DNA from 2 places in the Microbacterium sp. CGR1 genome. Region 2 is predicted to be linked to the other one. Evidence: predicted binding sites of a transcription regulator. Region 2 holds the regulator's gene; the other holds the start of a gene.
The links. Region 2 encodes LexA, which represses DNA repair genes until DNA is damaged. Its sites were predicted from a motif close to TCGAACANNTGTTCGA; they were not measured.
Positions count from the first base shown of each region.

Region 1 (3,410 bases), 820 kb from region 2:
GCGATCGTCGCGTACGCCACTCCGGTGAAGCACACGCTGCTGGGCGTCGACGACGCGCTGCTCGACGCGCACGGTCCTGTCCACCCCGACGTCGCTCTTCAGATGGCGGCGGGGGTGCGCGGTGCGTTGAACGTCGACGGGGCCCCTGCCGACGTCGGCGTCTCGACCACGGGTATCGCGGGGCCGGACTCACCTGACGGTCAGCCGGTCGGCACGGTGCATGTGGCCGTGGTGACGCCGGATTCGTCGGTGACCGAGTTGTTTCGATTCGACGGTGATCGTACCGAGGTGCGGGCGCAGGCGGTCGACGCGGCGATCGATATGCTCGCTCGGGTTCTGCGGGAATAGGGGATGGGTGCGCTCCGTTATGTCCTATGTGCTCACACCGAAAGCACAGCGTGCGAAGGTAGATTTTGTGAAGGTCGGTAGGACTAGACTGGCGGTCTCTTCGAGGGAGACCTCGAGAAGGCGATCTGGGAGGAGGTTCCGATGATTCTTGTACGACAGGAAATCGGCGATGTGCTGAGGGACTTCCGCCTGCAGAAGGGGCGGACGCTCCGGCAGGTTGCAAGCAAGGCTTCTGTGGCGCTGGGCTATCTCAGCGAGGTCGAGCGGGGCCAGAAGGAAGCATCGAGTGAGATTCTCGCCTCGGTGGCTGACGCTCTGGATGTTCCCATCTCGATCATCATGCGCGAGGTCGGCGACCGGATCTCGGTCCTCGAAGGCATTCAGGTCTTCCCTGATGTCGTTCCGGACGACCTCGTGGCTTCTGTCGAGCCCGAGCTGTCGCTCCACTGAACGTCGGACTCTCATAGCCTCTGATGCGACGTAGTGAGTTCCTCCGCGCAGTCGACGCGGAATTCGGCGGTCGCGGGTCATCTCTGATCAGCGACCTCGTTCTGACTCAGCTCGCCGGGCGCACTGCCGACGAAGCGCTGGACGCTGGCGTCGCACCGCGCGAGATCTGGCTGGCGCTGTGCGCCGAGACGGATGTCCCCCTGGAGCGGCGACACGGTGCAGGTCGTCTGGAGCCGCGCAAGCGATGACCCTCTGAGGCGTTCGCGGCGAGGGCCCCGTTCGAGGCGGTTTCGATTTGCGACACGCCGCGACGGCGTGTCGTCGAATATGTGTTCGAAACGGGCGTAGTCTTCTGCACAAGTGGTTCAGAGACGTTTCTCTCCCTGTTTCGCGGTGCTGACGACGCAATGTCGGAGGCTCCTCCTACGGTGAAGAACAAGCCGAAGAGCCATACGCCTTGTCGGAGAGTTCCGCCCAGCCGGGAGGACCGCGACAGCCTACAGGCGGCACCACGCGAGCATAAGGAGCACGTCATGCCATCACCCGCTGACCGCGAGAAGTCCCTCGAGACCGCCCTCGCCCAGATCGATCGTCAGTTCGGAAAGGGCTCGGTCATGAGACTGGGCAGCGACGAGCGTGCGCCTGTCGCCGTCATTCCGACCGGTTCCATCGCTCTCGATGTCGCCCTCGGCGTCGGAGGACTGCCGCGTGGACGAATCGTCGAGATCTACGGTCCTGAGTCGTCGGGTAAGACGACGCTCACCCTCCACGCGATCGCCAACGCTCAGCGCGCCGGCGGAATCGCTGCCTTCATCGACGCCGAGCACGCGCTCGACCCTGACTACGCCGCGAAGCTCGGTGTCGACATCGACGCCCTTCTCGTCTCGCAGCCCGACACGGGTGAGCAGGCGCTCGAGATCGCGGACATGCTCGTCCGCTCCGGGGCGATCGACCTGATCGTCATCGACTCCGTGGCCGCGCTCGTGCCTCGAGCCGAGATCGAGGGCGAGATGGGTGACTCCCACGTGGGTCTGCAGGCTCGTCTGATGTCTCAGGCGCTGCGAAAGCTCACCGGTGGGCTCAACCAGACGAACACCACGATGATCTTCATCAACCAGCTGCGAGAGAAGATCGGTGTCTTCTTCGGCTCGCCGGAGACCACCGCGGGTGGAAAGGCGCTGAAGTTCTACGCGTCCGTCCGAATGGACATCCGCCGAATCGAGACTCTGAAGGACGGCACCGACGCAGTCGGAAACCGTACGAGGGTCAAGGTCGTGAAGAACAAGATGGCTCCGCCGTTCAAGCAGGCTGAGTTCGACATCCTCTACGGCGTCGGCATCTCCCGTGAGGGCAGCCTGATCGACTTCGGTGTGGAGCACGGCATCGTCAAGAAGTCCGGGTCCTGGTACACCTACGACGGTGACCAGCTGGGACAGGGCAAGGAGAACGCGCGAACGTTCCTGCTCAAGAACCCCGACATCGCGCTGGCGATCGAGACCCAGATCAAGCAGAAGCTCGGCATCGGAGGAGCCACCGAGGCGCCTGCTGACGAGCTCGCCGAGCGCCGCCCGGCATGATCGTGATGGTTCGCGGTCGTGGCGCAACCGGAGCGAACCATGAGTGATGGCGGGGGCGAGCCTCAGGAGCTCGCCCCCATCATCCCCCTGTTCGGCCGTGATTCCGCGCGGATGAAGCCGGTCGATCGAAGCTCTGCCGGGTCCGATGCAGGCACCCCCCGCGCTGCGGAAGACGCAGGCCTCGAGGAATCGACGGCGGCAGGAGTCGCATCCACCGGCGACTCGGCTCCAGCTCCACTCGTCGACTCTCGTGGGCCCAGTGAACGGCATCCAGCTCGTGGCGCTGCGGCTCGGTCTGCTCCCCGATTGCGTGCACTGCAGCCGCACGAAGACTCAGCAGATGAGAGCGGAGTCGATCCGTCGAAGCTGCGTGTCGACGCCGAGGAGCTTCTCGTGCGCAAGCTGAGGGCTCGATCGCTCTCTTTGTCCGAGGCGCGGATGGTGCTCAAGGGCTACGAAGAGAACGGCGTCCGGCTCGACTCCGGATCGATCGACGACGTGATCGACGACTTCTGTCGCCGCGGCTACCTCGATGACGCGGTTCTCGCCGATCAGCTCGTGATGTCGGGAATCGAGCGAAAAGGACAGGGACGGGTCGCTCTGTCGCGAGCGCTCTCGCAGCGGGGGATTCCCCGCGATGTGATCGACGCGGCATTGGGCGACGTTCCCGACGACGACGCGGAGCGTGCACTCGAGTACGCTCGCTCGAAAGCACGATCGATGTCCCGCCTCGACCCGGATACTGCTCTGAGACGCCTTGTCGGTCAGCTATCACGTCGCGGGTACAACGGTTCCATCGCGATGACGGCTGCGAAGACGGCCCTCGCCGAGGAATCTTCCGGCTCGTCGTCGCGGGTCCGATTCGTCGATTCGGACTGACACCGGGGAGGGCGCGCACCTCGCCCGGCGCCGGCCGGTCAGCGGCAGCGGCAGTGAGGGGGGAACCGCTCGTACAATGGGGAGATCATGACTATCCCGCGCAGTGAACCGACGATCATCGCGTCGTCGTCAGCCGCAATCGACCGTGACGGGCGC
Region 1 covers NZ_CP012299.1:566,925-570,334, forward strand. Annotated here, with positions in the region: gene AKG07_RS02600 (CinA family protein) at 1-348, shown strand, start outside; gene AKG07_RS02605 (helix-turn-helix domain-containing protein) at 490-798, shown strand; gene AKG07_RS02610 (DUF3046 domain-containing protein) at 822-1,046, shown strand; gene recA (recombinase RecA) at 1,332-2,375, shown strand; gene AKG07_RS02620 (regulatory protein RecX) at 2,682-3,254, shown strand; gene miaB (tRNA (N6-isopentenyl adenosine(37)-C2)-methylthiotransferase MiaB) at 3,342-3,410, shown strand, end outside.
Region 1: recA (recombinase RecA) is a predicted target of LexA. The motif match lies at 1,120-1,135, and genes of this name have one in related genera.

Region 2 (3,410 bases):
CGTGGCGGTGCGCGGGGTCTGGGCGGGGCTGCTCATGAAGCCGATCCTATCGAGGCGAGGGCATCGAGGAATGCCGTGGTCTCCGCCTCGGTGCCCGCGGTGACGCGGAGGTGCCCGGGGATCCCGACGTCGCGGATGAGAACACCCTGCTCGTAGAGCTGCTGCCAGACCTTCTGGGGCTCTGCGACACCCCCGAACAGGACGAAGTTCGACCAGGACTCATGCGGGGTGTACCCCAGCGCCTCGAGCGTCGCGGAGATGCGATCCCGCTGCTCGACGATCTCCTCGACCATGCCGAGCATCACGTCGGAGTTGCGCAGAGCGGCGACGGCTGCGGCCTGCGTGAGAGCGCTGAGGTGGTACGGCAGGCGCACGAGCCGCAGAGCGTCGATGAAGGCAGGATCCGCGGCGAGGTACCCCACGCGGGCACCCGCGAAGGCGAAGGCCTTGCTCATCGTGCGGGAGACGGCGAGCCGCGGTCGTCCCTCGAGAAGGGTCAGAGCCGATGCCGCGTCGTGCGGCGCGAACTCCTGGTACGCCTCGTCGACGACGACGATTCCGTTCGACGCCTCGTACACGGCTTCGACGACGTCGAGGCCCAGCGGCGTGCCTGTCGGATTGTTCGGCGAGCACAGCAGGATGACGTCAGGATCGACATCTCGCACCTGCGCTGCCGCCTCTTCGGGGGTGATCGTGTAATCGGGCTGCCTGGTGCCGGCGACCCAACGCGCTCCGGTGCCCTTCGAGATCAGCGGATACATCGAGTAGGTCGGGGCGAAGCTGAACGCCGTGCGGCCCGGCCCTCCGAACGCCTGCAGAATGTGCTGAAGGACTTCGTTCGACCCGTTGCCCGCCCAGATCTGAGCCGGTTCGAGACCATGACCGAGATACTCCGCGAACCCTTCCCGGAGCGTGGTGAACTCGCGATCCGGGTAGCGGTTGACATCGCGGAGCGCGACCGCGATGTCGTCCAGGATGTCACTGGCGACCGCGTCGGGAACCGGATGCGTGTTCTCGTTGACGTTGAGTGCGATCGGAAGAGGCGCTTGCGGCGCTCCATAGGGCGTGAGCCCTCGGAGGTCGTCGCGAAGAGGGAGGTCGGCGAGTGATGCAGTCACCCTTCCCATGGTAGGCCGCCTTCACTACACAGACGCCCGTGGTGACGGAGTGTGAACGCGCATCCGCGCCGCACCGCTCGATCGAACGGCCCTCACGGGTTCATTCCGAATACTGCGCCGGAATCGCCAGCTCCTGGCCGATCTGCAGCTCGCCGCCGCGCAGCAGGTTCAGACGCGTGATGTCGCCGATCACGTCGCGCGGATCCGCGCCGGGGGCCACGCTCTCAGCGATCGACCACAGCGTGTCGCCGGGCATCACCGTCACCGTCGCGAACGATGCCGTGGCAGTCTGCTCGCCTGAGGCCATCGCACTGCCGCCGCTGAGTGCGGCGAATGCGATCCCGGCTGCGAGCGGCACGGCCGCGACAGCGAGAACGACACGTCGACCGCGCGCCGTCAGCTTGAGCCGCGTCGCCGGACGAGCCGGAAGGACTGCTGCACTGCTGAAGGTGATGGTGCTCATGTCGTGCTCCTCTGCATCTACCGCGTGGGCGGTGAAGTTGGCGTAGCGTTCGCATTCGCGCCTCGGCCGGGAGCCGTGAATGCGAACCTACGTTCCGAAGTTATCTTCGAATTCGAACATCTGTCAAGCGTTCTTCGAAACAGAAGTCCGGGAATCGGCCGACACGCTCGAACAGATCTTCCACTTCGGCGCGATTCTCGGATACGGTTTCGATGTCAACACCCCACCACGGGCCTCCGACATTCGAACTGAGACGCCGGAATCGCACACCTGAGGAGCACCATGAGCGACATCTCCGCCCCCGACGCCGACGTCCCGCGCACCCGTCGCCGCAAGAGCCTGAGTCCCAAGCAGATGGCGATCCTCGAGGTCATCCAGGCGTCGATCAGCCGTCACGGGTACCCGCCGAGCATGAGAGAGATCGGCGACGCCGTGGGCCTCAAGTCGCTGTCCAGCGTGACCCACCAGCTCGGCCAGCTCGAGCTGAGCGGATATCTGCGACGCGACCCCGGCAAGACCCGTGCCATGGAAGTGCTCATCGACCTCCCCGGCACCAGCGGAGAGAATCCCGCCGATGTGGCGACCCCCGTGGGCGATGCGGCGCTCGTGCCGCTCGTCGGCCGCATCGCCGCAGGTGTCCCGATCACCGCCGACCAGCAGGTCGAGGAGATCTTCCCGCTCCCCCGGCAGCTCGTCGGCAAGGGCGACCTGTTCATGCTCAAGGTGTCCGGCGAATCGATGATCGATGCGGCGATCTGCGACGGCGACTGGGTCGTGGTGCGGTCGCAGAGCAGCGCCGAGAACGGCGAGATCGTCGCCGCCATGCTCGACGGCGAGGCGACGGTGAAGGTTCTCCGTCGACGCGACGGCCACACCTGGCTGCTGCCTCGCAACTCCGCATTCGAGCCGATCCTCGGCGACGAGTCCGTCATCCTCGGCAAGATCGTCGCCGTGCTGCGCGCGGTCTGACTCCCCTCCCACCCTGCCGGTGTCGGCGGGCGTCGACGCACCATAGGCTCGAACCATGTCGTCGCCGTTCGGTACCTGGACCTCTCCGTTCACCCCCGACCGGATCGCCGCGTCGTCTCCGCGGATCGATGGCAGCGCCTTCGTGGCTGACGAGATCTGGTGGGGTGAGTCGATCCCTGCCGAGGGCGGTCGCCTGACCGTGCGAAGTTCGACGGGTGCCGAGATCCTTCCCGCGCCATGGAGTGCTCGGTCTCGCGTCCACGAGTACGGCGGCGGGGCGTGGACCGCGGATGCCGACGGCACGCTGTACTTCGTCGATGCCAAGGATCAGCGCGTGCACCGCATGCCCCGCGGCGGTGTCCCCGTTCCTTTGACACCCCCGGGCCCGGCGCACGGCGGTCTGCGTCTGCAGAGCGGCCGCCTGTTCGCCGTGCGGGAGGATCTGTCGGTCTCCCCTCACCGACGCGCCATCGTCGAGATCCCGACCGACGGGTCGGCATCCGACCGGCCTGCGCTGTTGAAGACCCTCGTCGAAGGCGAGTCGTTCTACGCTCATCCGGCACTGTCTCCCGACGGTTCTCGTGCAGCGTGGGTCGAGTGGTCCGGCGATCGGATGCCGTGGCAGCGAGCGTCGTTGGTGATCTCGGACGGCACCGCGCGCACAGAGCTGTCCACTCGCGCCGCGCTGCAGCCCGAGTGGACGGCTGACGACGAGATCGTGTACTCCGACGATCCCTCGGGCCGCTGGGCTCTGCACCGACAGCGTGTCAGCGGAGCCCAGGCGGTCGGCACGGCGGAGCAGATCATCGACGACGACGCCGACACGGGATACGGCCTCTGGGTGCTCGGCAATCGCTGGT
Region 2 covers NZ_CP012299.1:1,382,713-1,386,122, forward strand. Annotated here, with positions in the region: gene hisB (imidazoleglycerol-phosphate dehydratase HisB) at 1-36, opposite strand, end outside; gene AKG07_RS06635 (histidinol-phosphate transaminase) at 33-1,127, opposite strand; gene AKG07_RS06640 (LysM peptidoglycan-binding domain-containing protein) at 1,219-1,581, opposite strand; gene lexA (transcriptional repressor LexA) at 1,864-2,550, shown strand; gene AKG07_RS06650 (prolyl oligopeptidase family serine peptidase) at 2,606-3,410, shown strand, end outside.